DNA from 3 places in the Micromonospora sp. CA-111912 genome. Region 3 is predicted to be linked to each of the others. Evidence: predicted binding sites of a transcription regulator. Region 3 holds the regulator's gene; each other region holds the start of a gene.

Region 1 (10,208 bases), 920 kb from region 3:
GTCCGCGACGACGGCCTCGGTGGTGAGGAAGAGCGCCGCGATGGAGGCGGCGTTCTGCAGCGCCGACCGGGTGACCTTGGCCGGGTCGATGATGCCCGCGGCCAGCAGGTCCACGTACTCGCCGCTGGCGGCGTTGAGGCCGTGGCCCGGGTCGAGGTTGCGGACGCGCTCGACGACCACGCCACCCTCAAGGCCGGCGTTGACGGCGATCTGCCGCAACGGGGCGTCCAGCGCGATCTTGACGATCTGCGCGCCGGTCGCCTCGTCGCCGGTCAGGTCCAGCTTCTCGAAGGCGGTCTTGCCGGCCTGCACCAGCGCGACGCCACCACCCGGGACGATGCCCTCCTCGACGGCCGCCTTCGCGTTGCGAACGGCGTCCTCGATGCGGTGCTTGCGCTCCTTGAGCTCGACCTCGGTGGCCGCGCCGACCTTGATCACCGCAACACCGCCGGCCAGCTTGGCCAGGCGCTCCTGCAGCTTCTCGCGGTCGTAGTCGGAGTCGCTCTTGTCGATCTCGGCCCGGATCTGGTTGACCCGACCCTGGATCTGCTCGGCGTCGCCGGCACCGTCGACGATGGTGGTCTCGTCCTTGGTCACCACGACCTTGCGGGCGCGGCCCAGCATGTCGAGGCCGACGGCGTCCAGCTTGAGACCGACCTCCTCGCTGATGACCTGGCCACCGGTGAGGATGGCGATGTCAGCCAGCATGGCCTTGCGGCGGTCACCGAAGCCCGGCGCCTTGACGGCGACCGACTTGAAGGTGCCACGGACCTTGTTGACCACGAGGGTGGCCAGGGCCTCGCCCTCGATGTCCTCGGCGATGATCAGCAGCGACTTGCCCGACTGCATGACCTTCTCCAGGATCGGGAGCAGGTCCTTCACCGAGGCGATCTTGCTGTTGACGATGAGGAGGTACGGGTCGTCGAAGACGGCCTCCATACGCTCCGGGTCGGTCATGAAGTACGCGGAGATGTAGCCCTTGTCGAAGCGCATGCCCTCGGTGAGCTCAAGCTCCAGGCCGAAGGTGTTGCTCTCCTCGACGGTGATGACACCTTCCTTGCCAACCTTGTCCATCGCCTCGGCGATGATCTCGCCGACGGTGCTGTCACCGGCGGAGATGGAGGCGGTGGAGGCGATCTGCTCCTTGGTCTCGACGTCCTTGGCGAGCTTGGACAGCTCCTCCGAGACGCTGGCCACGGCGGCCTCGATGCCCCGCTTCAGGGCCATCGGGTTGGCGCCGGCGGCCACGTTGCGCAGGCCCTCACGGACCAGGGCCTGGGCCAGGACGGTCGCCGTCGTCGTGCCGTCACCGGCAACGTCGTCGGTCTTCTTCGCGACCTCCTTGACCAGCTCAGCGCCGATCTTCTCGTAGGGGTCCTCGAGCTCGATCTCCTTGGCGATGCTCACACCATCGTTGGTGATGGTGGGGGCACCCCACTTCTTCTCGAGCACCACGTTGCGGCCCTTGGGGCCGAGGGTCACCTTCACGGCGTCGGCGAGCTGGTTCATGCCCCGCTCGAGGCCACGGCGAGCCTCTTCGTCAAACGCGATCATCTTGGCCATACGGCGTTGTCCTCCTGGACACTCACGGGCCACCCGAGTGTGTGTCCCGGATGGGCCGCCTGGTGTACGCACCTTGGGACGTCGCCACCTGGCGACGACGACGTCTCCTCGGCCGGGCCGGATAGCCCGCGACGACCGGCCTTGCGCCACCCGGCGGTTGCCCGCCGGGAGCCCGTGGCCCCACCGTCCCGACCATTGGCACTCACGGTATGCGAGTGCCAATGACTTGTTTAGCACTCTGCCTTGCCGAGTGCAAGCACGATGCCGGGTCCCGACCCGGTTCGCGAGCCCTGACCAGCGCTGTCCGGCCGCCGACTCGGCCAAGTTCACCCACTTGCCGACGGCGGTCACCGGACCACCGCACGCCGGGCACCCTTGCCCGGGTACTGACGACCGGGACGGTCAGGTGAGCCGAGACGGTCAGGTGAGCCGGGACATCCGGGACCGCGTACGTGGAGTCTCCCGGCCCCGCTGCGTCAGCCGGCGGGCCGGCCAGGGGCCCGGCCTGCGGGCGGGCGAATTGGCGGACCCGGGTCGGCGGGGCGGGGCAGAATCGGCGACGCGGGACTGGCGCGGGCAGGATCGGTGGTGCCGCACTCGAAGGGCGAGACCGGGCCGAACCGGCTCCACGCGCCCCCGTCACGGACAGGCAGAAGCTCGAGGCAGCCGTCGGGCTGCGGGCCCGGCATGGGACGCCGGGCGGCATGGGACGCCGGGCGGCATGAGGCACCGGCGGCGGGGCCGCAGGCGGCCGGGACCCGAGGTACAGGCGTGCCGCCAGCAGCAACGTGGGCGTCGCCAGGGCTCGACTGGGCTTCCGGCCGGGGTGGGGGCACCCAGCGGCGCGGCGCAGCACGCCGGCGCACCGAAGAGTCAGCCCCGCGTCGAGACCCGGCCCCGCGTCGCCGTCCCGCCCCTGGGGCCACCGCATCCGGCTAAACGCACCCGGCCACGGCATCCGGCTGACCCATCCGGCGGGGTGCCCGTCGTCGCGGTCGCGGGCGGGTCGGCCCGGGCCCGCCAGCCGCGGGCCCCGGACCTGGTCGGGGGTCAGGCGACGACGCGGACCCGCTCGGCCTGTGGCCCCTTCTGCCCCTGGGCGATCTCGAACTCCACCCGCTGTCCGTCGTCCAGCGCCTTGTAGCCGTCCATCTCGATCGCGGAGAAGTGGACGAAGACGTCCTGCCCCCCGTCGACGGCGATGAAGCCGTAGCCCTTTTCGGAGTTGAACCACTTCACGGTGCCCTGTGCCACGGTGCACTTCCTCACGTCGCGCGGCCTGCCGAACCGGCGGGACGCCGGCGCGAACCGGCGGCCCCGGACCACCGGCTCCGGGGTCGGACGACGACCCCGAATTCAGTGACCAAAATCGCACGGTACACGAGCCGTCACGCAGGCGCACGACCGCAAATCAGGCTATACCGGACCGACCTCGACCCGGAGACGCATAGGCGGGCGTCACTGCGGTAAGCATGCGGGATGACAGCAGGTCCCCGCCCGTCGGCCGCCGGGCGTCCCGCGCCGGACAGGAGGGTCGCCCCGGCCACGCGGGCGGCCGTCGTCCACCGGGTGACCCCGTGGGACGCGGCCCGGATGCGCGCGCTGCGGCTGGAGATGCTCGCCGACGCCCCGCTGGCCTTCCTGGAGACCCTGGCGGACGCCGCCGCCCGCCCGCACGCCGACTACGCGGCCCGGATCGCCTCGGTCGCCGTCGGCCGGCACACCGCGCAGTTCGTCGCCGACCCGGGCACCGACCGCCCCGGCGGCCCCGCCGGCCGGCTCCTGGGGCACGCCGGCGGCACCGTCGCCCCGGACGAGCCGGGCCTGACCATCGTGTACGCCGTCTACGTCACCCCGCAGCGGCGGGGCACCGGCCTGCTCGCGGAGCTGATCGACGCGGTGGCCGGCTGGTCCCGCGAGTGCGGCCGGCCGGAGCTGATGCTGGAGGTGGTGGTCGGCAACGACCGCGCCTACCGGGCGTATCAGAGGCTGGGCTTCGTCGACACGGGCGTCCGGGTCCCCCACCCGGTGATTCCGGCCCTGCGCGAGCTCCAGATGCGCCGCCCCGCCTGAGCGCCCCGGCGCTTGAGTTTGGCGTGCCCAGGGGCCCGCCCGACGCCCGCGCGCCGAGAGGGCCCCTGGGCGCCTCGTCAGGCGGGGCGGCGGCTCTGCACGACGCGGAACCGGTTCGCCACGTACGCGCCGTCGGTCAGGGCCGCGTTGGCGGCCGGGTTGGCGCCGCTGCCGTGGAAGTCGGAGAACGCCGCCGACTGGTTCACGAACACGCCCCCGGTCAGGTTGCACGACAGGTGCACCCCGGTGTCGACCGCAGCCGCCTCGGCGGCGTCCAGCACCGCCTCGTCGGTGGAGTAGACGGCCGCGGTCAGCGCACCCTTCTCCCCCACCGTGGAGCGCAGGATCTCCAGGCCGTGCGCGGTGGAGTCGGTCGCGATGACGAACGAGATCGGCCCGAACCACTCCCGCGAGTACGTCCCGGTGTCGCCGGCCGCCAGCTTCACGATCGTCGGGGTGCGGACCACCGCGCCGGGGAATGACGGGTGCTCGACGGCCCGCGACTCCAGCACGGCCTCGCCGACCTTGGTGACCTCGTCGAGGCGCTCCAGCACCCCGTCGTTGACGATCGCCCCGGTCAGCTCGACGCCCCGGGCCGGGTCGGCGGTGATCTTGCCGACTGCCGCAGCGATCCCGGCGGCCACCTCGTCGAAGCTCCTGTGCCCCTGGTCGGTGGCGATGCCACCCGACGGGATCAGGATGTTCTGCGAGGTGGTGCACATCTGGCCGCTGTAGAGGGTCAGCGTGAAGCCCAGGTTGCGGCACATCCCGGCGAAGTCGTCGGTGGAGTCGATCACCACCGTGTTCAGGCCGGCCTTCTCGGTGTAGACCGCCGCCTGCCGGGCGTTGGCCTCCAGCCAGTCGCCGTACTCGGTGGAGCCGGTGAAGTCGACGATCTTCACGGCCGGGTGCAGGGCGAGCGTCGAGGCGAGCTTCTCGCCGGGGGCCTCGGGGGCGAGCAGCACCAGGTTCGGGTCGAAGCCGGCCTCGGCGAGCACCTCCCGGGCGTAGCGCACGGTGATGGCCAACGGCAGCACCGCGCGCGGGTGCGGCTTGACCACCACCGGGTTGCCGGTGACCAGCGAGGCGAACAGCCCCGGGTACGAGTTCCAGGTCGGGAAGGTGTTGCAGCCGATGACCAGGGCCACCCCGCGCGGCACCACGTGGAACGTCTTGGTCATCCGCAGCGGGTCGCCCTTGCCTGCGGGCTTCTCCCAGCCGGCCGTCCCCGGGAGCCGCGTCATCTCCGCGTACGCGTAGGCGATCGCCTCCAGCGCCCGGTCCAGCGCGTGCGTCCCGCCGGCCTGGAAGGCCATCACGAACGCCTGTCCGCTGGTGAACTGCACCGCGTTGGCCAGCTCGAAGACGTGCTTGTGCAACCGGTCGAGGATCTCCAGGCAGACCCCCGCCCGGGCCTGCGGGCCGGCGTCGCGCCAGGCCGGCAGCGCGGCGGAGGCGGCGGCGACCAGTTCGTCGGCGCCGGCGTGCGGGTAACGGACGTTCAGCTCCAGCCCGAACGGGCTCGCCTCGGTGGCCACCCGGTCGCCGACGCCCGGCTGGTCGAGCGGGAAGTCGCCGTTCAGGTACGCCTCGAAGGCTGCCTTGCCGTCGGCGGCGGCGGTCTCGCCGTACACCCGGGGGCTGGGTGATTCCGGGTAGGCGGACCAGTACCCACGCTCCGCGATCGCGGTCAGCGCACGGTTGAGGGTGTCGGCGTGCCTGTCGTGCAGGGGATGCGGGGTCTCCGTCATGCCCGCCATCATGCCCCAGCGGCGAACCGGACAGTAGGGGCCGGCGACCGCCGCCGGCGTGCCGGGACGCCGACCGGGCCGGCGCGGCGCTGAACAGCCGGGCGGTCGCACGGTGGCCCGGTCAGATGGTGAGCTGCCAGTCGGTCCAGGCGTCGACGGGACGGAAGCCGAGCCGCTCGTTGATGGCGATCATGTGCCCGTTGGCTGCCGCGTTGAACGTGTCCACGAAGCGCAGCTCCGGCTCGTGGGCCAGGCCGTACCGCAGGTTCTCCACCTTCGTCAGCAGCCCGAGCCGGTGCCCCCGGTGCGCCGGGTCGACGATGGTGATCTGCTGGAACGCGTGCCACGACGCGCTGGGGCCGACGTCGAGCAGCGTCCAGGCGACCAGCCGGCCGGACGCCACGTGCACCGCCCCGTGGTGGTAGCGGCGGCGGCCCCGGGCGTCGAGCGCCCGCTCGGTGCCACGTATCCGCTCGACGTCGACCCGCTCCGGCTCCCACTCCAGGTCCCCCAGCGGGGCGTCGGTCATCAGCCGGCCGTCGAGGTGGGCCACGTCGGCGACGTACTCCTCGGGGGCGGCCCCTTGCCAGCGGACGGTGCGGTAGCCGGCGGCGCGGGGCCGCGCGTCGGCGAGCAGGGCGTCGAGCACGGCCTGGTCGAGCCGGGCCGCGTCGAGCCGGCGGCGGACCTCGGCGAGCACCGGTCGCCCGCCCACCACGGCGGCGAACGCTCCGCCGGCCCCGGCACGTTCCGGCCCGTCGGGCAGGGCCGCGACGGCCATCCCGACCACCCGTTTGCGCCCCCGCTCGCGCAGCACCCGCAGGCCGTGCTCGTGCAGCGCCCGGCCGACCCCGTGCCGGCGGTGCGACGGGTCCACGAACAGGTCCACGTTGGCGTTGTCGGTGTTGTCGAGCTGCGGCAGGTCCAGGGCGAGGTAGCCGGCCGGCACGCCGTCGCGGCGGGCGAGCGCCCAGACCGGCGCCCCGCCCGGCATCGGGTGGCGGAGCCCGGCCTCCAACCGCCGCCGGCACAGCGGCGGGAAGTCGGGGACGTCCGCCGCGTCGGCCGCCGCCCTGATCCGGTACGCCGCGTCGACCGCACTCTGGTCGGCCGGGTCGATCGGCGTGATCGTGATGCCCATGGGCTGAGGGTGACCCGGGAAAGACGATCGGGCCAGCGAATTAATCGCTGGCCCGATCGGACGTGGTCGGGAGGGACGATCGCACAACGCCTTCGGCGTTGGGTCGCAAGAACTAAAAAGTCTTCGGCGAAACGCCCTCCCGCACCGAGCATCCTGCGCCGTCCGGTTCCTGCCGTCAAGTCCTCGGCGGCGGGTTTCTCTCACCCAGGGCTAAAAGTCGGTTACTCGGGGGATCCGCCCCATCCTCCGTCCGGGCGATCCACCCGTCCACCGGACGGTCGGGTCCGGGGCGGCGGGCAAGGGCCGGGGGAGTGCGGCATGCGGCGCGCTTCCGGGCCGGGAAGGGGGAAGGGCCGCAGGCCGCACCAGGGTCGATCCGAAACAGGTCAGCCGAGCAGGCCGGCGTCCCGGGCGGCGCGCAGCGAGGGCCTGATCCGGTGGGTCGGGCCGACCTGGCCGGCGACGGCGTCGATGGTCTTCAGCCCCTCGCCGGTGTTGAACACCACAGTCTCCGCCGTCGGGTCCAGCCGGCCGGACTCGACCAGCTTGCGCAGCACGGCGACGGTCACCCCGCCGGCCGTCTCGGCGAACACCCCGGTCGTCCGGGCCAGCAGCCGGATGCCGTCGCGGATCTCGTCGTCGTCGGCGTACTCCATCCAGCCGTCGGTGCGCCGGACCGCCTCCAGGGCGTACAGGCCGGCGGCGGGATCGCCGATGTTGAGCGACTTGGCGATGCCGGTCGGCCGGACCGGGGTGATGATGTCGGTGTCGGCGTGCAGGGCGGCGGCGATCGGGTTGCAGCCGGCGGACTGGGCGCCGAAGACCTTCCAGCCGCCGGCCGGGGCCTCGACGAGGCCGATCTCGACCAGCTCGCTGAACGCCTTGTCGATCTTGGTTAGCAGCTCACCGCTGGCCATCGGGATGACCACCTGGGCCGGGATGCGCCAGCCGAGCTGCTCGGCCACCTCGTACCCGAGGGTCTTGGATCCCTCGGCGTAGTACGGGCGGACGTTGACGTTGACGAACGCCGTGTCCTCGAACTCGTCGGTCTCCACCAGCTCACCGCAGAGCCGGTTCACGTCGTCGTACGAGCCGTCGATGGCGACCAGCTCGCCCCCGTAGACGGCGGTGGTGACCACCTTGCCCGCCTCCAGGTCGCTCGGGATGAACACGACCGAGGGGACCCCGGCGCGGGCCGCGTGGGCGGCGACCGAGTTGGCCAGGTTGCCGGTCGAGGCGCAGGCGAACCGGGTGAATCCGAGCGCCCGGGCGGCGGTGAGAGCCACCGAGACCACCCGGTCCTTGAACGAGTGGGTGGGGTTCGCGCTGTCGTCCTTGACCCAGAGCGGGGCGGTGATGCCCAGCTCGGCGGCGAGGTTGGGCGCGGCGACCAGCGGGGTCAGCCCCGGGTCGACGGTCACCCGGGTGGCGGGGTCCTGGCCGGCCGGGAGGAGGGCGGCGTACCGCCAGATGTTCTGCGGTCCGGCCTCGATCTGCTCGCGGGTCACCCGGGCCAGGGCGGCGGCGTCGTAGTCGACCTCAAGGGGGCCGAAGCACTCGTAACAGGCGTGCTGCGCGGCGAGCGGATAACGCGCGGTGCAGGCCCGGCAGACCAGGGCGCGGGCGGGGCTGGCGGTGGTGTCGATGCCGGACGCGGCGAGGGTCGACGTCATGTCGAGGAGGTCCTCTCATCTTTCCCCGCATCGCACCCTGCGGCGGGGACGGAATTGGCACCTGTCCGCACCGCTCGTCATCGAGCGCGCGGGTGGTTGCCGGGGCTTCGTCGGGCCGTATCCCTCTGCCCCTCTGGATGAGGTATTCAGTTGTGCGCCCGAGTCTACGGCGGATCGCCGGCTCCGCCACCCGAGGTTCCAGCGTTGGGCCACTCCAAGGGCATTGAATTAATCACACCGTCACCGTGGGAGTCGACGCCACCACCACCCGCAACGTTGGACTTGATCAATTCCAAGGGGGGCCTGCATGGGGTCTGGCCTGGGGTTTCTACGCTCACCGCGTGACGTACCCCCCGACGCCCGGCATGCCCGGGCCACCCCCGAAGTCCCGCGGGCTCAGCCGGACGACCCGCACCGTGATCATCGTGGTCGCCGTGGTGGCACTGCTCTGCTGCGCCGGAGCGGTCGGCGGCGGCTTCTGGCTGTTCCGCACCGTGCAGGGCACCATCACCCCGGCCCGGGACGCCGCGACCGCGTACCTGGACGACACGAAGGCGGGCAACTACCCGGCCGCGTACGCCCGGCTCTGCGAGCGACTGCGCAGCCGGCAGACCGAGGCGCAGTTCACCCGGGCCCGGCAGGCCGAGCCACCCCTGGACGAGTACCGCGTCACCGACACCCAGGTGCACACCAGCAACGGCGACACCAGCGCCGAGGTGACCGTCAGGATCGCTGACCGGAACAGGGTCATCAGCCTGGTCAAGGAGGGTGACCAGTGGCGGGTGTGCGGGGGCTGATCGGGTGACCCCGGCCGGCCGGGCCTCCGCGCCGACGGGGCCCGGCCGGGGCCACGATCATCCGGGTGGCGTGGGGCCGCTACGGTGCGGGAAGCCCACCCCCCGAGAGAGGAACTGGCCGATGCGCCGGACCCTGCCCAGCCTCGCGATCCTCGCCCTGGCCTGCCTGTTGACCGCGAGTTGCGACCCTGGGGGGTCGACCTCCTCGGCGGGTACGACCACCGCTCCCGCCGCCGCCGATCCGGCCACCCCGGCGGAGGACGGCCCGGAGCCGGCCCCGGCGACGACGGGCCCCGCCGCCCCGCCGGAGCCGACCGTCGCCGGCACCACCGCCGCGCCGCCGAAGCCCGCGCCGAAGAAGGTGCCCGCTCTGACCTGCAAGCAGCTCGCCGGCGCCCACGTCGGCAGCACCAAGGTCCCCTACCAGGGGTACGCCGACTACCTCCCACTGGCCGAGGGCGTCTGGTCCGGCGAGGACGGCGACACGGTCACCCTGCAGAAGCCCTGCGGGATCGGTGACCTCGACGGCGACGGCGCGGCGGACGCGGTCGGCGCGGTCGCCCTCAAGAGCGGGGGCAGCGGCACCTTCTACACCCTCGTGGTGTGGCGCAACGCCGACGGTGAGCCGGTCTACCGCAGCCTGGCCGAGTTGGACGACCGGACCCCGGTCGTCTCGATCACCGTGTCGGGCGGCCGGGCGAAGGTTGTCTGGCTGACCCGCTCCGCCGAGCGCAGCATGGCGGAGCTGGACATCCGGCGCACCTCGTACTACCAGCTCTCCGGCAGCACGTTCACCGAGGTCAGTCACACCGACGCGCCGTACAAGCCGTAGCGGCGGGGGTACGACTCAAGCCGGCACGGACCGCTTGCCCGGCACCGGGGCCGCGGCGGCGGGCTCCCGACGGCGGCGGAGCAGGCTGTCCAACGCCCAGGTGCCGGGGCCGAGCACCGCGACGAGCGCGAACGACCAGCAGAACAGCGCCGCCAGCTCGCCGCCGTTGCGCAGCGGGAACAGCCCGTCGGGCTGGTGCACCACGAAGTAGGCGTACGCCATCGAGCCCGAGGCGACCAGCGCGGCGGGCCGGGTGAACAGCCCGGCCAGCACCAGCACGCCGCAGGCTGTCTGGATCAGCGCCGCCCACCAGCCCGGCCACTCGCCGAACGGGACGGCCTGGCCGGTGCCCCGGGCACCGCCGAGCACGCCGAACAG
Region 2 (10,208 bases), 600 kb from region 3:
GGTGCGCGAAATTTAATTAATATCCATCGATGGAATGTTGACCACGTGCAATTCGATGCGTAAGACTGTTGCCACTTGCAGTAACTGTCCATGGTGGACATTGTCGCCGGTGCCGGCACGGGACGCCGGGCAGCGAACGGGGGTCATCAGATGTCGATGAACTGCGCCCTGAGCACGATCCCGCCGTCATGACGACGGCCACCCTTGTCGTGGGCGTCGTCGCCTGCACCACCGCCGCCGTCCACCTCTGCGCCGGGCTCGGCAAGCTCGTCGCCCCCGAGCACGCCCGCGAGGCGGTCGCGGGGCTGCTGCGGCTGGCCGACCCGGTGGCGCGACGGGTCGTCCGCCTGCTGGCCCTGGTGGAGACGTTCGTCGCGGTCGCCCTGCTCGTCCCGGTCCTGCGCCCGACCGGTGCCCTGCTCGCCGGCGTTCTCGGCCTGGCCTTCGCCGGGGCGGGTCTGCTCGGTCGGGCCCGGGGCCTGCGTGCGCCGTGCGGCTGCTTCGGCCGGCCGGAGAGCCGCCCGCTGGGGGCCGGCTCCGTGCTCAGCGGGCTCGCGCTCGTCGCCGCCGCGATCATCGTCCTGCGGTACGGGCCGCGCGGCGTCCCGCACCCCGACCTGCTGCCGGTCGGCACCGCCGGCCTCGCGGTGGCCATTGTCCTCTGGACCTGGCGGGACCTGGCCCGCGACCTGATCCGCGCCCGGCCGACCCCGGCCACCCGCGACTGAGGAGTACATCGATGGGTTACGTGTTCGGGTTCGCCCTCCTGGTCCTGGCCGGGGCAGTGGTGGTGCTCTTCGCGATGCTGGGCCAGCTCTCGACCCGATCCGGCGGCGGGGCCGCCGCCGGGACCAGCGGGGTACGCCTGTTGGAGGAGGCCCGGATCGGCACCACTCCGTCCAGTTGGCCGGCCGGCCTGTCCGGGGCCGGCGAGGGGCCGCTGCGGATCGTCCTCGTGTTGAGCACGGCCTGCTCCAGTTGCCGGACGGTCGCCGCTCAGCTCATCGGCGGGTCCGACGTGGCCGACGTCGCGGTGGTCATCTCCACGGGCGACGCCATCGTCGGCGCGGAGTTCGTCGCGGACAACGGGCTGGCCCGGCTTCCCCACCACGTCGACGAGGGCGGTGACTGGGTGCGGGGGGAGTTCGGCATCGCCATGAGCCCCGTCGCGCTCGTCTTCCGCGACGGGACACTCATCTCCGCCCTGGCGTTCACCGACTTCGCCATGTTGCGGGCCACCGTGTCCCCCACCCGGCAGCGGGTCTGAGCGACAGGCGCCCCGCCGCGCAATCGACCGTCCGCACGTCGAGAAGGAGCGCCGCCATGATCGTCTGGATCGTTCTCGGCATAACAGGAGCCATGCTGCAGGCCCTCAGCCCTTGAGGCGTGTCCATGGCCGGGGTCGCCGGTCCCATGTTGCGTCGGAACCCGTTCGAGGGCGTCCGGTTCCTGGTCGGCCTCGCGGTCGGCGGGGTGATCGCCGGCGTCGTCCTCGCGATCCCGGTGTTTCTCGCGGGCACACTGCTCCAGCAGTTGCTGCCCGAACCGCTGCGGCTGGCGCTGTTGGCCGCGGTCGCCGGCTGGCTCGGCGTCGCCGATCTGCGTGACCGTACGCCGCACATCTGGCGGCAGGTGCCCCAGCGGCTGGTCCGCACGCTCCCCGGCGGGACGCTCGGCGTGGTCTGGGGCATCGACCTGGGGCTGCTCTTCACCACGCAGAAGACCGTGTCCCTGATCTGGCTCGCGCTGGCGGCCGTCCTGCTGGTCGATCCGGCCTCGGCGCCGCTCCTCCTCTTCTGCGTCGTGCTCGTCGCGAGCCTGCTGGTCTCGCTCTGGAGCATGTCCAAGCACGCCGACCTACCGGAAAGGAGGAGTCGGAAATGGGTGGTTCGGGCGAGACGGGCCTCGGGCGCGACGATCCTGGCCGTGGCGCTGTCCCTCGTCGTGGCGGTGGTCCAGGCATGACGCCGATGCTGGAGCCGGACCCGACCAAGGGGCAGGTGGTGGTCACCCGGTTCACCTGCCGCACCCTGCCCAAGGTCCTGCTCATCCTGCTGATGCACCTGCGGCTCAAGCGGCACGTCCGCCGGCAGGCGAAGGGCTACCTCGGCATCAAGGTGTTGGTCGACTGGCGGCAGCGGGTGGTGCTGAGCATCTCGCTGTGGCGGGACCTGGACAGCGTCTACTCGATGGGCGGGATCCCGCGGCACGTCGGGGCCTCCCGGGCGCCGGGCAGGTTCGGCATCACCACCACCTGCGGCGTCTTCTGCTACGCCGGCGGGTGGACGCGGGTCATGTTCGGCGGAGCGGCCAGGGCCGAGTCGCCGCTGCACCCAGCCACCCCAGTCGTCGATCCGGCGGCGCGACGGACCGCCGCCACGACGGGATGAGGAAAGGGCCGGAATGAGCTATCTGACCATGTTCGTGACCGTGCTGCTCGCGGGAGTGATCGTTCTTCTCTTCGCCATGGCCGGCGAGCTGTACGCGCGGAGCGGCGGCTTGGAAGGCTCGCCGGACTCCGCCGCTGGCGGCACCGGGGTCCGGCCGCTCGAACAGGCCCGGTTCGGCGAGCGCCCGAGCGGTTGGCCCGCTCCGCTGGCCGGCTTCGGCAGCGGCGGGCCACGCCTGGTGCTGGTCCTCAGCACGCGCTGCGCGAGCTGCGACGACGTGGCCGCGCAGCTCGCCGGCCAGCCCGATCCAGACGACCTCGGCGTCATCGTGACGACCGCCCACCGCGACGAAGCAATGGAGTTCATCGACCGCCATGGAATCGGCCGACTGCCCCACCACATAGACGAAGGCGGCGACTGGGTCGCCACCCAATTCGGCGTCAAGATCAGCCCTTCCGCTCTGGTGATCAAAGAGGGACGGCTGGTTTCCGCATTGTTGTTCACCGATGTCGTGGCAGTCCGTGCCGCGGTACAGGCAGCTAAGGAGGCTGTATGAGCGACGACGAACGCGAGGCACCCCGGTCCCGCGGCGGCGGGTCCCGGCGGGGGTTCCTCGCCAAGCTGGGCGCGGTGGGCCTGGTCACCTCGGGCGCCGTCTTCGCCCGGTCGACTCCCGCGATGGCGGCCAACTACCAGTGCTGCAGCCTGGTCTTCGTCCCGCCGAACGTCAGTTTCAGCAACTGCCGCGCGGCCACGAACTACACCTGGTCGTGCACCACCTCCGGCGGCTTCCTCTGGTGCCAGTGCTGCGAGAAGAAGTCCGGCAACACGACCGTGGGGTCGGCCGCCTCCTGCCAGTACGGCTGACGGGCCCCGGCCTCGCCCGTCGCGGCTGGGCCGTCGCACCCATCGGTAACCCCGCAAACTGCTACCGCTAAGAGGAAAGGGGTCCTGTAGTGAAACTACCCATCGACCGCGGCCTCGTCGTCGTGGACGACGAGGCCGACGGCACGCAGACCGTCCACATCTGCGCGGACGTCCGCAACGGTGAGCCCGTCGAGGTCTTCGCCACGCACACCCGGGCCGGCCGGGTGAGCATCCAGGAGGGCGTGGCGTTGACCCGACGCGGTCACCGCAGCTTCTCCACGCAGATCCTTGAGGTCTTCGACGAGGAGGGTGTGGTCAACATCCAGCGGGTCAGCACCCGCCGCTGACCAGACGGCCGCCGGGTGGGCCGACGTCGGCCCACCCGGCGGTTCCCGTTTTCCGCGGCGGGCCGACGGCCCACTGCCGGCGCGTGGGCGGTGGGGTCAGTGGGCGGCGATCGGGGCCGTCGCGGCATCGGTGAGGGCGATCAGGTCGGCCGGGGCCAGCTCGACCTGGAGGCCGCGCCGGCCGGCCGAGACGTAGACGGTCTCGTGGCCGAGGGCGGAGGCGTCCAGCACCGTGGGCAGGCGCTTGCGCTGGCCGATCGGGCTGATCCCGCCGCGCACGTAGCCGGTGGCCCGCTCGGCGACCGCCCGGTCCGCCATCGTCGCCCGCTTGCCGCCGAGCGCGGCGGCCAGCGCCTTGAGGTCCAGCTCGCCGGTCACCGGCACCACCGCCACGGCGAGCGCGCCGTCGACCTCGGTGACCAGCGACTTGAACACCCGCTCCGGGGGTACGCCCAGGGCCGCCGCGACGAGCGCGCCGTAGTCCGGCGCGTCCGGCGAGACGTCGTACGGGTGGGTGCTGTGCCGGATCTTCCGCCTGTTCAGCAGCGCCGTCGCCGGAGTGCCCTGTCCCGCCATGCCCGACAAGCTAACCCGGCGTTGCCCGGCGGGCCACCGGAAACGGCGGATCGGCGCCGCGGCAGGCGATCCGGGTCAGCCCACCGGCCGACACAGCAGCACGGTGGGTGCGCCGGCGACCCGGGTCAGCACCAGGCTCGCCGCCTCCGGGCCGGCCAGCCGCAGGTCCCGCCGCAGCTTCTCCGGCTCCAGCGCCGAGCCGCGCTTGAGGATCTCGACCCGGCCCACCCGGCGCTCGCGCAGCAGGGCGCGCAGCCGCTTCAACGAGAACGGCAGCACGTCGGTGATCTCCAGGCAGCGGGCGAACGGCGTCGCACCCGGCGCGTCGGCGTACAGGTAGGCGATGCTCGGGTCGGCGAGCGTGGCGCCCAGGACGTCGGCCAGCTCCGCGACCAGGTGGGCGCGGACCACCGCCGGGTCGGGGTCGTGGACGTACCGGCGGACCGGGCCGACCGTGGCCTCGACCGCGCCGGAGCCGGTGAGCTGGTGGTGGGCGACCGGCGCGGCGGCGACGGTGGGGGCCGGCTCCCGCAGCAGGGTGGCGCGGCGGGGGACCTCGGCGAGCCGGCCGCACCACAGGGCGGCCTCGACCAGGTCACCGGCCACGCTCACCCACTCGGCCTCGGCTCCGGCCGGGATCAGCGCGTGGTCGAGGCCGGGGGCCACCTTGACCACGGTGTGCGGCACCCGTTCGGCCAGGCCGGTGACGAAGTCCCACGGCGGCGAGTAGGCGTTCGGGTCGAAGATCCGCCGCCCGGTGCCGGCCCTGCGCCGTGCCGGGTCGCAGAAAACCGCGTCGACCCGGTCCACGTCGAACGCCGTGGCGTCGCCGCACTCCACGGTGAACGCGTCGGCCAGCCCGGCGGCCTCGGCGTTCGCGGCGGCCATCTCGGCGGTCACCGGGTCGGCCTCCACCCCGTACACCCGGATGCCGGCGCGGGCGGCGGCGAGCGCGTCGGCCCCGAGGCCGCAGCCCAGGTCGGCGAGGGTGCGCACCCCGGCCGCGCGCAGCCGGTCGGCCCGTCGGTCGGCAACCACCCGGCGGGTGGCCTGCTCCAGCCCGGGGCGGGTGAGGAACATGCCGGCGGCCTCCGGCCCGAACTTGCCGACCGCCCGGCGGCGCAGCTCCGCCTGGGTCAGCGCCGCCGCCGCGAGCCCGGCCGGGATTCCGGCAGAGCGGAGCGCGCCCGCCGCGGCCAGCGGGTCGCCGCCGGCCCTCTCGGTCGCCGCGTCGAGCGCGGCCGACCCCTCGGGGGTACGCAGGGCGGCGAACTGGTCGAGATCCACCCGCCCATTGTCCCGGGCCCCGGCCGGGCTGTTCGGCTGCGGGCCATCAGGGGTCCGCCCGGCGGCCGGACGGTGGTGTCAGCGGGCGGGAGCGGCGGCGATGGGGACCACCGACGGTTGGGAGCCGAGCACGGTGTGGCGAGGTGTCGTCGGCGTGTCGCGGTTACGAGTGGCGGAACTTGTGGCGACACGACGGGTGGCGCGCTGGCACTCTCCTTGACGGAGTGCTAGCCACGGCCTAACCTGCGATTAGCACTCTCCCATCGAGGGTGCCAGCTTCCGGGCCCGTGCCCGGGCGCTGAACGCCAGGCGGACCGGCACCCGCGACGACGGCCCCGCCCGGTGGCATGTGGCAGATTGACGCTGGTCGGCCCCGTCGGCCAGCAACGAAACCAATACCCCAGGAGGGTATGCCCGTGACTACCGCGACCAAGGTTGCGATCAAGCCGCTCGAGGACCGGATCCTGGTCCAGGCGAACGAGGCTGAGACCACCACGGCGTCGGGCATCGTGATCCCCGACACCGCCAAGGAGAAGCCGCAGGAGGGCACTGTCCTCGCTGTCGGCCCGGGCCGGATCGACGACAAGGGCAACCGGATCCCGGTTGACGTCGCCGTCGGCGACACCGTCATCTACTCGAAGTACGGCGGCACCGAGATCAAGTACGCCGGCGAGGAGTACCTGGTGCTCTCCGCCCGCGACGTTCTCGCGGTCATCGAGAAGTAGGCAACCGATCAGTGTCACTGCCCCGGTCCGGTTCGCCGGGCCGGGGCAGTGCCGCTTCGAAGGGACATTAATGGCGAAGATCCTTAGCTTTTCGGATGACGCCCGGCACCTGCTGGAACACGGTGTCAACGCCCTCGCGGACGTGGTCAAGGTCACTCTCGGCCCGCGCGGGCGCAACGTCGTCCTGGACAAGAAGTTCGGTGTGCCCACGATCACCAACGACGGCGTGACCATCGCCAAGGAGATCGAGCTCACCAACCCGTACGAGAACCTCGGCGCGCAGTTGGTCAAGGAGGTGGCGACCAAGACCAACGACGTCGCCGGCGACGGGACCACCACCGCGACCGTGCTGGCCCAGGCGATGGTCCGCGAGGGCCTGCGCAACGTGACCGCCGGCACCAACCCGGCCGGCCTCAAGCGCGGCATCGACGTGGCCGCCAACAAGGTCTCCGAGGCCCTGCTCGAACGGGCCGTCGAGGTCGCCAGCAAGGAGTCGATCGCGCACGTGGCGACGATCTCCGCGCAGGACGCCACGATCGGCGAGCTGATCGCCGAGGCGATGGAGCGGGTCGGCCGCGACGGTGTCATCACCGTCGAGGAGGGCTCCACCCTCGCCACCGAGCTGGACGTGACCGAGGGTCTCCAGTTCGACAAGGGCTTCATCTCGCCGAACTTCGTCACCGACGTGGAGGGGCAGGAGGCGGTCCTGGAGGACCCGTACATCCTGATCACCACGCAGAAGATCTCGGCGATCGAGGAGCTGCTGCCGCTGCTGGAGAAGGTCCTCCAGAACAGCAAGCCGCTGCTGATCATCGCCGAGGACGTCGAGGGCCAGGCCCTGTCCACCCTGGTGGTCAACTCGATCCGCAAGACCCTCAAGGTCTGCGCGGTGAAGGCCCCCGGATTCGGCGACCGCCGCAAGGCGATGCTTCAGGACATGGCGATCCTCACCGGCGCCGAGCTGGTCGCCCCGGAGCTGGGCTACAAGCTGGACCAGGTCGGCCTGGAGGTGCTCGGCACCGCCCGGCGCGTCGTGGTCGACAAGGAGAACACCACCGTCGTCGACGGTGGCGGGCAGTCCAGCGAGGTCGCCGACCGGGTCGCCCAGATCCGCAAGGAGATCGAGGCCTCGGACTCCGAGTGGGACCGGGAGAAGCTGGCGGAGCGGCTGGCGAAGCTCTCCGGCGGCATCGCGGTCATCAAGGTGGGCGCGGCGACCGAGGTCGAGATGAAGGAGCGCAAGCACCGCATCGAGGACGCGATCGCCGCGACCAAGGCCGCTGTCGAGGAGGGCACGGTGCCCGGTGGTGGTGCCGCCCTCGCGCAGATCCGGTCGGTTCTCGACGACGGCCTCGGCCTGACCGGCGAGGAGAAGATCGGCGTCTCGATCGTGCGCAAGGCGCTGGTCGAGCCGCTGCGCTGGATCGCGCAGAACGCCGGCCACGACGGCTACGTCGTGGTGCAGAAGGTCGCCGACCAGGAGTGGGGCACCGGCCTCAACGCCGCCACCGGCGAGTACGTCGACATGGTGAAGGCCGGCATCATCGACCCGGTGAAGGTGACCCGCAGCGCGGTCTCCAACGCCGCTTCGATCGCCGGCCTGCTGCTCACCACCGAGAGCCTGGTGGTGGAGAAGCCGGAGAAGGCCGAGCCGGCCGCCGGGGGCCACGGCCACTCGCACGGCCACGGCCACCAGCACGGCCCGGGCTTCTGACCGACGCCGTACGACACCGCGCAGGGCACGCCTTCACCCCGACGGCGTGCCCTGCCGCCCTTCCTGCCCCCTGATGGTGGCGGGCGCGCGCCGGGAGGCCCGTTACCCGATCGTGGGCGTGTCGAAGGGTGGCGGCGGGCCGAGGTAGGCGACCTCCGGCGCCAGCAGCACCGCCCACGCGGGCCGGAACGCCGGTGCCCGGCGGTCCAGCTCCGGCTGGAGGTGGCTGCGCCAGGGCCCGTGCCCGTCGGGCAGCCAACCGGGCCACGAGTCGTAGCGTCGTTCGAGGGTGAAACCGCCGGCGGTCGTCTCCAGCCGTAGGAAGATCCACTGCCCGTGCGCCGGGTCGGCCTCGGCCGCCCGGAGCCGGCGGACCAGGTCACCAGCCTGGCGGAAGGCCGCCCAGCCGTCCTCGCCCGGGCGGTTGGCCGGGGGAGACTCGCCCGGGTGCTGGCTGAGCGCGGTGTCGGTGACCTGCATGAGCAGCGAGCAGCGGCCGTCGCCGGCCGGGGCCCGGCCGCGTGCCCAGTCGACGAGCTCGGTCAGCTCGGGGGTGGGTGCCGGGGCCGGGCGGGGCGCCTCCGTGGCCCGCCGCATCGCCGTCCAGACCAGCCGGTCGTGCTGGTCGTCGCTGAGCACCCGGACCCGCCGGGGCGGAGCCCCTGCCGCCGCCGCCACCGCCGGTGGTCTCCCGCCCGGGGCCAGCCCGGCCCGGGCCGCCACCGCCAGGCCGGCGGGTACGTCGACCGGGCCGGGCCGGAGCCGGCCGAGCAGCCCGTCCAGCGCGCCCGCGTCGAGGGCGCGGTCGGCAGCGGCGGCGAGCAACCGGCCGGCGGCCTCCGCCACCTCGGCCCGCTCCGTCGCCTCGTCCGCAGGCTGGTATCCGCCCCACTCGAAGACCACCTCGCCCAGCTCCCGCCGGGCCCGGTCGTCGTCAAGCACCGCCCCGGCAGTCGCCCGCAGCCCGTCGGGCAGCAGCGGCTCCGGGTACGGCACCCGGGACCAGCCGCCGTCGTACCAGTAGGCGTAGCCGAGTTGGTCGGCCTCGGCATGCCGGATCAGCTCCGGCCAGGGCAGCCAGGCGGGGGCCCCGGCGAGCAGGTCGAGCGGCGGGCTGACGTCGACGGTGTCGCTGTACTCGTGGTCGTAGCCGAAGAGCACCGCCCGACCGCCCTCGACACGCACCAGCCGCGCCCAGTTGCCCCCGTGGTCGTCGTGGTGGGCGCCGCCCGCGTCGCACCAGTAGACGTCGTCGTGGCCGAGGGTGGCGAGCGCCGAGGCGAGCGCGCCCCACCGCGCCCAGAGCGTGTCCGGATCCGCGATGTCGATCAGCATCCGAGGATCCTGGCAGAACGGTGGGACATCCGCCTGGCCGGGACGTGACAACGACGCCGCGCCCCGGGCGGCCGGGGCGCGGCGTCGGCGTGCGGTGGGCGCGGTCGTCAGGCGACGCTGCGCTGGGCGGACATCGCGGACTTGTGCGGGCGGCCGAGGCGGGACTCCAGGCGGGCCACGTCGACGCGGCTGTGCCGGCGGTCGGCCAGGTCCTCCCAGCCGACCGCGAGCAGCCGCAGCCGCTCCGCCTCGCTGAAGCCGCCCCAGACGCCGTACGGCTCACGGACGGACAGCGCGTGCGCGGCGCACTCGGCGCGTACGGGGCAGGCCCGGCAGACCGCCTTGGCGCCGGACTCGCGGCGCAGACGGGAGGAGCCGCGCTCCCCGTCCGGGTGGAAGAACTGGGCGCTGTCGCGGCCCCGGCAGGCACCGAGCCGCTGCCAGTCCCAGAGGTCGACGATGGGTCCGGGCAGCCTGCGTACGTTCGACATCAGCACCCCTCCTCCCGCGGCACCGCGGAGACTCTCAGTTGACCGGATGTCCGGGCGGCGGCCGCGCTGGCGCACCGATTTCCGGCTCGGGCTTCCGGTACCCCGGCTCGCGCGGGCTCACACTTCTGTGATCGAAAACCTCGGACATTGCGCGGCTTATGCCCCATCTGTCGGAAAAGTTCGGAGGATTGCTGGGAACGCCCACCCGACCACACCCCGCCGTGGTCTGCTTCGGGTCGGAGAGGAGACCACAGTGCGTACTGTTCTCGTGTGCGTTCGGACGCCGCTCGCCGCGCAGCAGCTGAACTCCGCGGCGGCTCGGCTCGGACTGTCCGCCGCCGTCCGTACCGCCGTCTCCGATCCCGAGGTGATGTTGCGGCTGGCGGAGGGCCCGCCCGACGTGGTGCTCGCCGACACGACGCTCACCCGGCCGGACAGCGCCGGCTTCGTGCGTCGGGTGCTGGCCCGCGCCCCGC
Region 3 (10,208 bases):
GAGTCGACCACATTTCCCGCCCGGGGTGGTGTGTTCCACCCGCCCGGTGCCCGGGCGCGACGGGCGCGGTGCCGGCCGGCTTTCCCGCCGGCCGGGGCGGGAAACGCCTCAGGCGGTCGGCACCCAGCTCGCGTCCCGCTTCTCCCGGAACGCCAGCACCCCCTCGCGCCCCTCCTCGGAGAGGAAGTACCCGGTCGACACGGCGGCCAGCTCGGTGATCTCGGCGGCCAGGTCGGCGGCCGGCGGCCGGCGCAGCAGCGCCTTCGCCCCGGCCAGCGCCTGCGGCGCGCCCCGCACCAGCGACGCGCACACCCGCTGAACCGCCGCGTCCAGCCCGTCGGCCGGCACGGCGGTGGTGACCAGGCCGATCTCGGCGGCCCGCCGGCCGTCGAAGGTGTCGCCGGTCAGGTACAGCTCGGCGGCGGCCCGGGGGGCCAGCCGGGGAAGCACGGTCGCCGAGATCACCGCCGGGACCACCCCGATCCGCACCTCGGTGAAGGCGAACGTCGCCTCCTGGGCGCAGACCGCCAGGTCGGCCGCCGCGATCAGGCCAAGCCCGCCGGCCCGCGCCGGCCCGGCCACCCGGGCCACCACCGGCTTCGGGCACTCCCAGACCGCCGCGAGCACGTCGCCGAGCATCCCCGCCGGGACGCTGCCGCTGGCGTACGCGGCGGCGGTCTCCTTCAAGTCGGCGCCGGAGCAGAACACCGGGCCGGTGTGGTCGAGCACGACCACCCGGACCGCGTCGTCGGCCACCGCGGCGGACAGCCCGGCCAGCAGCTCGGTCATCAGCGGCGTCGAGAGCGCGTTGCGATTGTGCGGGCTGTTCAGGGTGAGGGTGGTCACCCCGCGGGCCGTGGTGACCCGCACGAGCGCGTCGGAGGAGGTCATGCGGGCACACTAGTGGCCATGCCCGGCGTCCTTCCAGAAGGCGAAGCCGTCCCCGTCGACGGCTCGCTGCCCGCCACCGCCACCCGCGCCGTCGGCGCACGCGGCTTCGGCGTGTACGTGCACGTGCCGTTCTGCGTCAGCCGGTGCGGCTACTGCGACTTCAACACGTACACGGCCGACGAGTTGGGCGGCGGGGTCGGCCGTGAGTCGTACGCCGACACGGTGCTGGCCGAGCTGGCCCTCGCGGGCCGGGTGCTCGGCGACACCCCGCCGCCGAGGGTCGACACCGTGTTCGTCGGCGGCGGCACGCCCACCCTGCTCCCCGCCGACCACCTGGCCCGCATCCTCGACGGCATCGACCGCACCTGGGGGCTGGCCGCCGACGCCGAGGTGACCACCGAGGCCAACCCGGAGTCGGTCACGCCGGAGTCGCTGAAGACTCTGCGGGCGGCCGGGTACACCCGCATCTCGCTGGGCATGCAGTCCGCTGCCCCGGGGGTGCTGGCGGTACTCGACCGTCGGCACAGCGCCGGCCGAGCCACCGCCGCCGCGGCCGAGGCCCGCGACGCCGGGTTCGACCACGTCAACCTGGATCTGATCTACGGCACGCCGGGGGAGAGCGCCGAGGACTTCGCGGCGTCCCTCGACCAGGTGGTCGCCGCCGGGGTGGACCACGTCAGCGCGTACGCCCTGATCGTGGAGGACGGCACCCGGCTGGCCGCGCGGATGCGGCGCGGCGAGCTGCCGTACCCCTCCGACGACGTGGCGGCGGACCGCTACCTGGCCGCGGAGGCCGCCCTCGGCGCGGCCGGCTTCTCCTGGTATGAGGTGTCCAACTGGGCCCGCACGCCGGCCGGGCGGTGCCGGCACAACCTGCTCTACTGGGCCGGCGCGGACTGGTGGGGCCTGGGCCCGGGGGCGCACAGCCACGTCGGCGGGGTGCGCTGGTGGAACGTCAAGCACCCGAGCGCGTACGCGAAGCGGCTCGCGGCGGGGGAGTCCCCCGGCCTGGCCCGGGAGGTGCTCACGCCCGGCGAGGCGCACATGGAGGACGTGATGCTGCGCCTGCGGCTCGCCTCCGGCCTGCCGCTGGACGTGCTGGACGCGCCCGGCCGGGCCGGCGCGGAGCGGGCCGTGGCCGGTGGGCTGCTCGACCCGGCCGGGTACGCGGCCGGCCGGGCCGTGCTCACCCTGCGTGGCCGGCTGTTGGCCGACGCGGTCGTGCGCGACCTGCTGCCCTGATCGGACGCCCTGGCCCGCGCCCCCGTCCGCCGGGCCGGCTGCCCGGCATCGGCCGGCCCGACGGGGGCCGGCCGATGCGGGTCACTTCACGAAGTTGTAGGTCATCGGGTAGCGGTAGAGCGTGCCCTCGTTGGCCTTGATGCCGCCGATGATGCCGAAGATGATCGGCACCAGGGCGACCAGCATCGGGATGAAGAACAGCACCCCGCAGGTGACCACGGCGAGCACGAAGCTGACCAGGAGGGCGGCCACCCAGGTGAGCTGGAAGTTCAGCGCCGCGACGGCGTGCGCGCGCACGGTCGGCGACTGCGGGCCCTTGGCCATGAGCGCGATCAGCGGGGCGACCCAGCCGAGCAGGCTGCCGCCGACCACCACGCCGAGCGGACCGCCGAAGTGCGCGATCAGCGCCCAGGTCTTGTCGTCGTTGGTCGGGTAGCCGCCGGTCGGGCCCGGGTACGCCCCGCCGGTCGGATATCCGCCACCCGGGGGGTATGCGCCACCCGGGGGGTAGCCGCCCGGGCTGAAGCCACCCGGCGGGGGCTGGCTGCCGGGCGGCGGGTAGCCGCCCGGCGGTGGCTGGTCGCCGGTGGGTGGTGGATAGTCACCGGGCGGGGGATAGCCACCGGGCGGGGGATAGCCACCGGGCGGGGGATAGCCGCCCACCCCGGGAGCCCCGGAAAGTGGTGCGGTGGGCGGCTCGTCCGCCGACGAGCCGTACGGTGCCGACGGCGGGTAGTCGCCCGGATCGCCTGATCCGGGAGGGCGAGGTGGTTCAGTCATGCACGTCACGGTAGGGGCTGCCGACAAGTGGGCACCGGAGCGACACTGGTCAGGTACGAGGGGATGACCGGCAGCGGGGCCGGCGTCCCGCCCTGTCGCACGGGTGCCGCGGCCGGGCCGACGGTCCAGTCTGTGATCTTACCGACGGTGGGGCAGCCGACGTAGACTGGCACTCATTACAGTCGAGTGCCAGGCTCCGCCAGCCGGCGGGCAGGTCCGGGGCGTCGCCGCGACGACGGGCACCGACGTGCGACAGGAGGTAAGGGGAGTGGGTCTCGACGACCGCAAGCTCGCCGTGCTCCGCGCCATCGTCGAGGACTACGTCGCCACTCAGGAGCCGGTCGGCAGCAAGGCCCTGGTCGAGCGCCACCAGCTCGGCGTCTCCCCGGCGACCGTCCGCAACGACATGGCGGTGCTGGAGGAGGAGGGGTACATCCGGCAGCCGCACACCAGCGCCGGGCGGGTTCCCACCGACCGGGGCTACCGGCTGTTCGTCGACCGGCTTTCCCGGGTCAAGCCGCTCAGCCCGGCCGAGCGCCGGGCCATCGAGCGCTTCCTGGTCGGCGCGGTCGACCTCGACGACGTGGTGCACCGCACGGTCCGGCTGCTGGCCCAGCTCACCCGGCAGGTCGCCGTGGTGCAGTACCCGTCGCTCGCCCGGTCCTCGGTGCGGCACCTGGAGCTGGTGCCGATCTCCACCACCCGGCTGATGCTGGTGATGATCGCCGACACGGGGCGGGTCGAGCAGCGGCTGGTCGAGCTGCCCGCGCCGGTCCCCGCCGACGTCGTCACCGACCTGCGCCGGCTGGTCAACGAGAAGCTGGTCGGCAGCCGGCTGTCGGAGACCCCGCCACTGGTGCAGGCCCTGGTCGAGGAGTCGGCGGCGCACCTGCGTCCGGCCATGACCACGCTGTCCACGGTGCTGCTGGAGACGCTGGTCGAGCGGCACGAGGAACGCATCGCGCTGGCCGGCACCGCCAACCTCACCCGGGGTGGCCTGCTGGACTTCCAGGGTTCGCTGCGGCCGATCCTGGAGGCCCTGGAGGAGGAGGTGGTGATGCTCAAACTCATCGGCGAGGCCGAGTCGACCACCACCCGGGTGCTGATCGGCGACGAGAACGAGATCGACAACCTGCGCGCCGCCTCGGTGGTGAGCACCGGGTACGGGCCGGGGGCGGCCGCGCTCGGCGGCCTGGGCGTGCTCGGCCCCACCCGGATGGACTACCCCGGCACCATCGCCACGGTGCGAGCCGTGGCACGCTACGTGGGCGAGCTGCTGGCCCAGAACTGACCAGTCAGGGCCGACGGCCGGCTCCGGCCGCCGACCGGCGCAACGCGAGACGAACATGAGGACACGGGAACGCTAGTGGCCAGGGACTACTACGGCATCCTCGGCGTGAGCCGGGAAGCCTCCGACGACGAGATCAAGCGCGCCTACCGCAAGCTGGCGCGGCAGTTCCACCCGGACGTGAATCCGGACCCGGAGGCACAGGAGAAGTTCAAGGACATCAACGCCGCGTACGAGGTCCTCTCGGACGACCGGAAACGGCAGATCGTCGACCTGGGCGGTGACCCGCTGGCCCCGGGCGGCGGGGGCGCCGGCCCGGGCGGGCCCGGCGGGGCCGGCCCGTTCGTCGGCTTCCAGGACATCATGGACGCCTTCTTCGGCGGTGCGGCCGGCGGCGCGCGCGGGCCCCGCCCGCGTACCCGGCCGGGGGCCGACGCGATCCTGCGGCTGGAGCTGGACCTGCACGAGACGGCGTTCGGCGTCGAGGCGCCGATCACCGTCGACACCGCCGTGCTCTGCACCACCTGCTCCGGCGCGGGCACCGCCGCCGGCACCCACCTGGCCACCTGCGAGGCGTGCGGCGGCCGGGGCGAGGTCCAGTCGGTGCAGCGCACGTTCCTCGGCCAGGTGGTCTCCGCCCGGCCGTGCACGGTCTGCCAGGGGTACGGCACCACGATCCCGCACCCCTGCCCGACCTGCGCCGGCGACGGGCGGGTGCGTACCCGCCGCTCGCTGACCGTGAAGATCCCGGCCGGGGTCGAGGACGGCATGCGGATCCGGCTGGCCCAGCAGGGCGAGGTCGGCCCGGGCGGCGGCACCGCCGGCGACCTGTACGTGGAGATCCACGAGCGCACGCACGACGTCTACTCCCGCAAGGGCGACGACCTGCACTGCCGGGTGACCGTCCCGATGACCGCCGCCGCGCTCGGCACCCGGCTGACCATCAAGACGCTGGACAGCGAGGAGACGGTCGACGTCAAGGCCGGCACCCAGCCGGGCAGCACCCTGCGGCTGCGCGCCCGGGGCGTGCCGCACCTGCGCGGCACCGGCCGTGGCGACCTCTACGTCCACCTCGACGTGCGGACCCCGACCAAGCTCGACGCCGACCAGGAGAAGATGCTCCGCGACTTCGCCAAGACCCGGGGCGAGGAGGTCGCCGAGCTGTCCAAGCAGGGCGGCTTCTTCTCCCGGATGCGCGACGCGTTCAACGGGCACCCCTGACCCCGGTCCTCCGGCCTCGCCGCCCCGGTTCCCGCCGGGGCGGCTAACCTGATCGTCGTGTCCGCGCCGCTGTTCCTGGTCGAGTCGCTGCCCATCGCTGCCCAGCTCACCCTGGACGGCCCCGAGGGGCATCACGCCGCCACCGTGCAGCGGCTGCGGGTGGGCGAGGAACTGCTGCTCGCCGACGGCCGGGGCGGCACCGCGTCCGCCGTGGTCACCGCCGTCGGCCGGGGCAGCCTGGAGCTCGACATCACCTCCCGGGGGTACGTCGACGCGTCCGTGCCCCGGCTCGTGGTGGTGCAGGGCATCGCCAAGGGCGACCGGGGCGAGCTGGCCGTGCAGGCGATGACCGAGGTCGGGGTGGACGAGATCGTCCCCTGGGGGGCGTCCCGCTCGGTGGTGCAGTGGCGCGGCGACCGGGGCGTACGGGCGCGGGAGAAGTGGGCGGCCACCGCCCGGGAGGCGGCGAAGCAGGCCCGCCGGGCGTGGCTGCCGGTGTTGGCCGGGTCCCCCGACGAGTCCACCGCCGCCGTGGCCCGGCGGATCGCCGGGTCCACCGCCGCGTTCGTCCTGCACGAGGAGGCCGACGACCGGCTGACCACCGTGGAGCTGCCCGATGCGGGCGAGATCGTGCTGGTCGTCGGCCCGGAGGGCGGCATCGCCGAGCCCGAGCTGGCCACCTTCGCCGCCGCCGGCGCCCGCCCGGTCCGCCTGGGCCCGTCGGTCCTGCGCACCTCCACGGCCGGCGTGGCCGCCCTCGCGGTCCTCTCCACCCGCCTCCCCCGCTGGTAACCCAACCCACCCCCACCCCCACCCCACCCCCGCCCACCCCTCCCGTCGATCTTGCAGTTGGGGCCCCGAGAATGGGCGAAATGCCCGATATGCTGGGGCCTCATGTGCAAGATCGCGGGATAGAGGGGCCCGGGGGGTGGGTTAGGTGCGGAGGTGGCTGGCGCCGTTGAGGTCGAGGATGGTGCCGGAGGTCCACTCCGCCTCCGGGCTGGTCAGCCAGTGGATCGCCGCGGCGATCTCGTCGGGGCGGGCCACCCGGTTGAACGGGCTCTGGGCGCGGATCGCCGCGCCCCGCTCGCCGGCCAGGTGCTCCGTGGTCATGTCCGTCTCCACGAAGCCGGGGGCCACCGTGGCCACCGCGATGCCGTACGGGGCGAGGGCCACCGCGAGGGACTGGCCGAGCGCGTTCAGCCCCGCCTTGCTCGCCCCGTACGCCGGCTGGTCCGGCTCGCCCCGGAACGCGCCCCGGGAGGAGACGTTGACGATCCGCCCACCCCGCTCGCGCATGTGCTGGGCGGCGCACCAGGTCACGTTGGCCGCCCCGGTCAGGTTGGTCTCCAGCACCTGCCGCCAGCGCCGCTGCCAGTCGGCGTAGGACGTGCCGAAGACCGGGTGCGGGGCGTCCCGCTCGCCGTACACCCCGGCGTTGTTGACCAGCACGTCCAGGCCGCCGAGGCGGGCCGCCGCGTCGTCGACCATGGCCCGTACCGCGTCGGGGTCGGTCAGGTCCGCGCGGACCACGACGTGGCCGTCGCCCGGCAGTTCGGCGCGCAGCCGCTCGGCCAGCTCCGCCGAGTCCCGGTGGTGGATCGCCACCCGGTCCCCGCCCGCCGCGAACCTCGCCGCCACCGCGCGCCCGATGCCGCGCGAGGACCCCGTCACCAGTACCGCCCGTGAAGTCACGCCGCCATCATGCCCGAGCAGGCCGGCACGCCTTACCATGCCCCGATGGGATCCGACTGCTTGTTCTGCCGAATCGTCGCCGGGGAGATCCCGGCCACCATCGTCCGGGAGACCGACACCACCCTGGCGTTCCGGGACATCTCCCCGAAGGCCCCGGTGCACGTGCTGGTCATCCCCAAGGAGCACTACGCCGACGTGGCCACCCTGGGACAGGGCGACCCGGCGCTGGCCGGGGAGCTGCTGGCCGCGGCGGCCGTCGTGGCCGAGGACGAGGGGCTGCTCGGCGACGGCTACCGGCTGATGTTCAACACCGGGGCGTACGGGGGCCAGGAGGTCTTCCACGTCCACGCGCACGTGCTCGGCGGCGCGCCGCTCGGCCCGATGATCTGCCGGTAGGCGGGCGGTGGTGAGCAAGATCGACGGCCGCCTGGAGCGGATGGTGCGGCGGGTCCAGGCCGACGGGCGGGTGCCGGCCGTGTCGGCCGCCCTGCACCGGGCCGACCGGCCGCCGTGGACGTGCGCGGTCGGCGGCACCGGCAACGACGGCGTCCTCGGCCCGGAGACGCTGTTCCGGATCGGCTCGGTCACCAAGACCTTCACCGCCGTGCTGGTCCTCCAGTGCCGCGACGCGGGCCTGCTCGACCTGGACGACCCGGTGGGCCGGCACCTCGACGTACCGGCGCACGCCGAGCTGACCGTGCGCCGGCTGCTGTCGCACACCTCGGGCCTGCAACGGGAGCCGCACGGCGACGTCTGGGACACCCTGGCCGCCCCCGATGTGGACGCGCTGCTGGCCGACCTGGCCCGGGCCGAGCGGGTGTTGCCGCCGGCCCGCCGCTACCACTACTCCAACCTCGGCATGGCGCTGCTCGGGCAGCTCGTCGCGCGGCTGCGCGGCGGCACCTGGGCCGAGGTGCTCGGCGAGCGGGTGCTCGCCCCGCTCGGCCTGACCGCCACCACCGACCGGCCGGGCCCGGCGGCGGCCACCGGGTTCCTGGTCGACGCGTACTCCGACGAGGCGCACCCGGAGCCGCCGACCGACTTCGGCGCGGTCGGCCCGGCCGCCCAGCTCTGGAGCACCGCCTCGGACATGGCCCGGTGGGCGGCCTTCCTGGCCGACCCGGCGGCGCTGGACCCGGCCGGCACGGTGCTCGCCCCGGCCACCCTGGACGAGATGCGCTGGCCGCTGACCGTCACCGACGAGACGTCCTGGGGCGCGGGCTTCGGACTGGGACTCATCCTCGTGCCGCAGGGCGAGCGGGTGGTGCACGTCGGGCACGACGGGGCGATGCCCGGCTTCCTGGCCGCCGTCTACGGCCGGCGCGGCGGCGACGGCACCGCCGGGGCGATGGGCGCGGCGGTGCTCGGCTCGTCCGGGACCGGGGTGCAGGTGATGGACCTGCCGCACCAGCTGCTCGCGGCGTCCGCCGAGCACGACCCGGCCGACATCGAGCCGTGGCTGCCGGGGGAGCCCGCCCCGGCGCACCTGCGCGGGATGCTGGGCCGCTGGTGGGGCGAGGGCTTCGAGTACGTCTTCGGTTGGCACGACGGGGCCCTGCGGGCCCGGGGCGCGGACGACCCGGCGGGGAAGCCCCCGGCGGTCTTCGCCCCGGTGCCGGACCGGCCGGACGTGTTCCGCACCGTGTCCGGGCGGGAGGCCGGCGAGCTGCTCCGACTGACCCGGGACGCGGACGGGACGGTGGTCCGGCTGCACTGGGCCACCTACCGGTTCACCCGGGCCCAGGAGACCTTCGACGGGTACGACTTCCGGCGCTGAGCCCGGCCCCGGGCGGGGCGGCTCGGCGGCAGGTGGGGCCGGTCGGCGGCCCGGGTAATGGCAGAGGTGTCACCGCGCGGGAAACGATAGGATGGGGGCAACGTCCGACCGCCGCGCCCGCCAGGCCCGGCGCCGAGAGTGAGAGCAGGTGGCGCAGGGCCCCTCGGCCCGACCTATGACCGGCACCCCACCTCCCGGCCCGCCCCGGGTGCAGACCAGGATCACCGTTCCGGATCCCAAGATCATGGTCAACCTGCTGGGCGCGGGCGACGAGATCCTGCGACTCGTCGAACGCTCGGTCACCAGCGACGTGCACGTCCGCGGCAACGAGATCACCATCACCGGTGCTCCTGCGGACAACGCCCTCGCCGAGCGCCTCTTCAGCGAGCTGCTCGAACTGATCGAGAAAGGCGAGACCCTGACCACTGACGCCGTCCGGCGTACCGTCGGCATGCTCGAACAGGGCGGCGCCGAGCGGCCCGCCGAGGTCCTGACGCACAACATCCTCTCCCGGCGCGGTCGCACCATCCGCCCCAAGACCCTCGGGCAGAAGACCTACGTCGACGCCATCGACGCGCACACCATCGTCTTCGGCATCGGCCCGGCGGGCACCGGCAAGACCTACCTGGCGATGGCCAAGGCGGTCCAGGCGCTCCAGGCCAAGCAGGTCGACCGGATCATCCTGACCCGGCCGGCGGTCGAGGCGGGGGAGCGGCTCGGCTTCCTGCCCGGCACGCTCAACGAGAAGATCGATCCGTACCTGCGCCCGCTCTACGACGCGCTGCACGACATGCTCGACCCGGAGACCATCCCGAAGCTGATGGCGGCGGGGACGATCGAGGTCGCGCCGCTGGCATACATGCGCGGACGTACGTTGAACAACGCGTTCATCATCCTCGACGAGGCCCAGAACACCACGCCCGAGCAGATGAAGATGTTCCTCACCCGACTCGGCTTCGGTTCCAAGATCGTGGTCACCGGCGACGTCACCCAGGTGGACCTTCCCGGCGGGACGACCAGCGGCCTGCGGATCGTCCGGGAGATCCTGGTGAACGTGGAGGACGTGCACTTCGCGCAGCTCTCCAGCTCCGACGTGGTGCGTCACCAACTGGTCGGGAAGATCGTCGACGCGTACGCCCGCTGGGACGCCGAGCGGGAGAACCAGCAGGCGCAGGACGCGCACGCCGTGCCGGGGCAGACCGCCCAGGGCCGTCGGGCCGGCCGGCGCCGCCAGACCTAGGGAACCCAGTTGTCCATCGAGATCGCCAACGAGTCCGGTGTCGAGGTCGACACCGACGCCGTGCTCGCCGTCGC

The links. The regulator HrcA, encoded in region 3, represses chaperone genes, less so after heat shock. The targets are predictions, from matches to a motif close to GGTTNGCACNCTCNNNNNGAGNGTGCNAACC.
Region 1: the regulator HrcA is predicted to act here: its motif matches at 1,757-1,787, upstream of groL (chaperonin GroEL).
Region 2: the regulator HrcA is predicted to act here: its motif matches at 5,715-5,745, upstream of groES (co-chaperone GroES).

Annotation. Positions count from the first base shown of each region.
Region 1 is NZ_CP192007.1:6,650,243-6,660,450, forward strand. It holds gene groL (chaperonin GroEL) at 1-1,563, opposite strand, end outside; gene ACQPZO_RS28300 (cold-shock protein) at 2,614-2,817, opposite strand; gene ACQPZO_RS28305 (GNAT family N-acetyltransferase) at 3,043-3,636, shown strand; gene paaN (phenylacetic acid degradation protein PaaN) at 3,714-5,387, opposite strand; gene ACQPZO_RS28315 (N-acetyltransferase family protein) at 5,509-6,528, opposite strand; gene thrC (threonine synthase) at 6,915-8,201, opposite strand; SAM riboswitch class I at 8,214-8,345, opposite strand; gene ACQPZO_RS28325 (Rv0361 family membrane protein) at 8,543-8,998, shown strand; gene ACQPZO_RS28330 (hypothetical protein) at 9,120-9,830, shown strand; gene ACQPZO_RS28335 (DoxX family protein) at 9,846-10,208, opposite strand, start outside.
Region 2 is NZ_CP192007.1:6,327,013-6,337,220, reverse strand. It holds gene ACQPZO_RS26680 (MauE/DoxX family redox-associated membrane protein) at 189-728, shown strand; gene ACQPZO_RS26675 (hypothetical protein) at 740-1,267, shown strand; gene ACQPZO_RS26670 (hypothetical protein) at 1,393-1,965, shown strand; gene ACQPZO_RS26665 (hypothetical protein) at 1,962-2,390, shown strand; gene ACQPZO_RS26660 (hypothetical protein) at 2,404-2,946, shown strand; gene ACQPZO_RS26655 (hypothetical protein) at 2,943-3,257, shown strand; gene ACQPZO_RS26650 (hypothetical protein) at 3,347-3,604, shown strand; gene ybaK (Cys-tRNA(Pro) deacylase) at 3,701-4,180, opposite strand; gene ACQPZO_RS26640 (THUMP-like domain-containing protein) at 4,256-5,467, opposite strand; gene groES (co-chaperone GroES) at 5,878-6,192, shown strand; gene groL (chaperonin GroEL) at 6,263-7,906, shown strand; gene ACQPZO_RS26625 (hypothetical protein) at 8,009-9,241, opposite strand; gene ACQPZO_RS26620 (WhiB family transcriptional regulator) at 9,349-9,732, opposite strand; gene ACQPZO_RS26615 (response regulator transcription factor) at 9,986-10,208, shown strand, end outside.
Region 3 is NZ_CP192007.1:5,729,269-5,739,476, reverse strand. It holds gene ACQPZO_RS23880 (enoyl-CoA hydratase family protein) at 109-891, opposite strand; gene hemW (radical SAM family heme chaperone HemW) at 910-2,133, shown strand; gene ACQPZO_RS23870 (DUF4870 domain-containing protein) at 2,215-2,913, opposite strand; gene hrcA (heat-inducible transcriptional repressor HrcA) at 3,182-4,204, shown strand; gene dnaJ (molecular chaperone DnaJ) at 4,280-5,422, shown strand; gene ACQPZO_RS23855 (16S rRNA (uracil(1498)-N(3))-methyltransferase) at 5,480-6,214, shown strand; gene ACQPZO_RS23850 (SDR family NAD(P)-dependent oxidoreductase) at 6,356-7,117, opposite strand; gene ACQPZO_RS23845 (histidine triad nucleotide-binding protein) at 7,163-7,513, shown strand; gene ACQPZO_RS23840 (serine hydrolase domain-containing protein) at 7,554-8,894, shown strand; gene ACQPZO_RS23835 (PhoH family protein) at 9,070-10,134, shown strand; gene ybeY (rRNA maturation RNase YbeY) at 10,144-10,208, shown strand, end outside.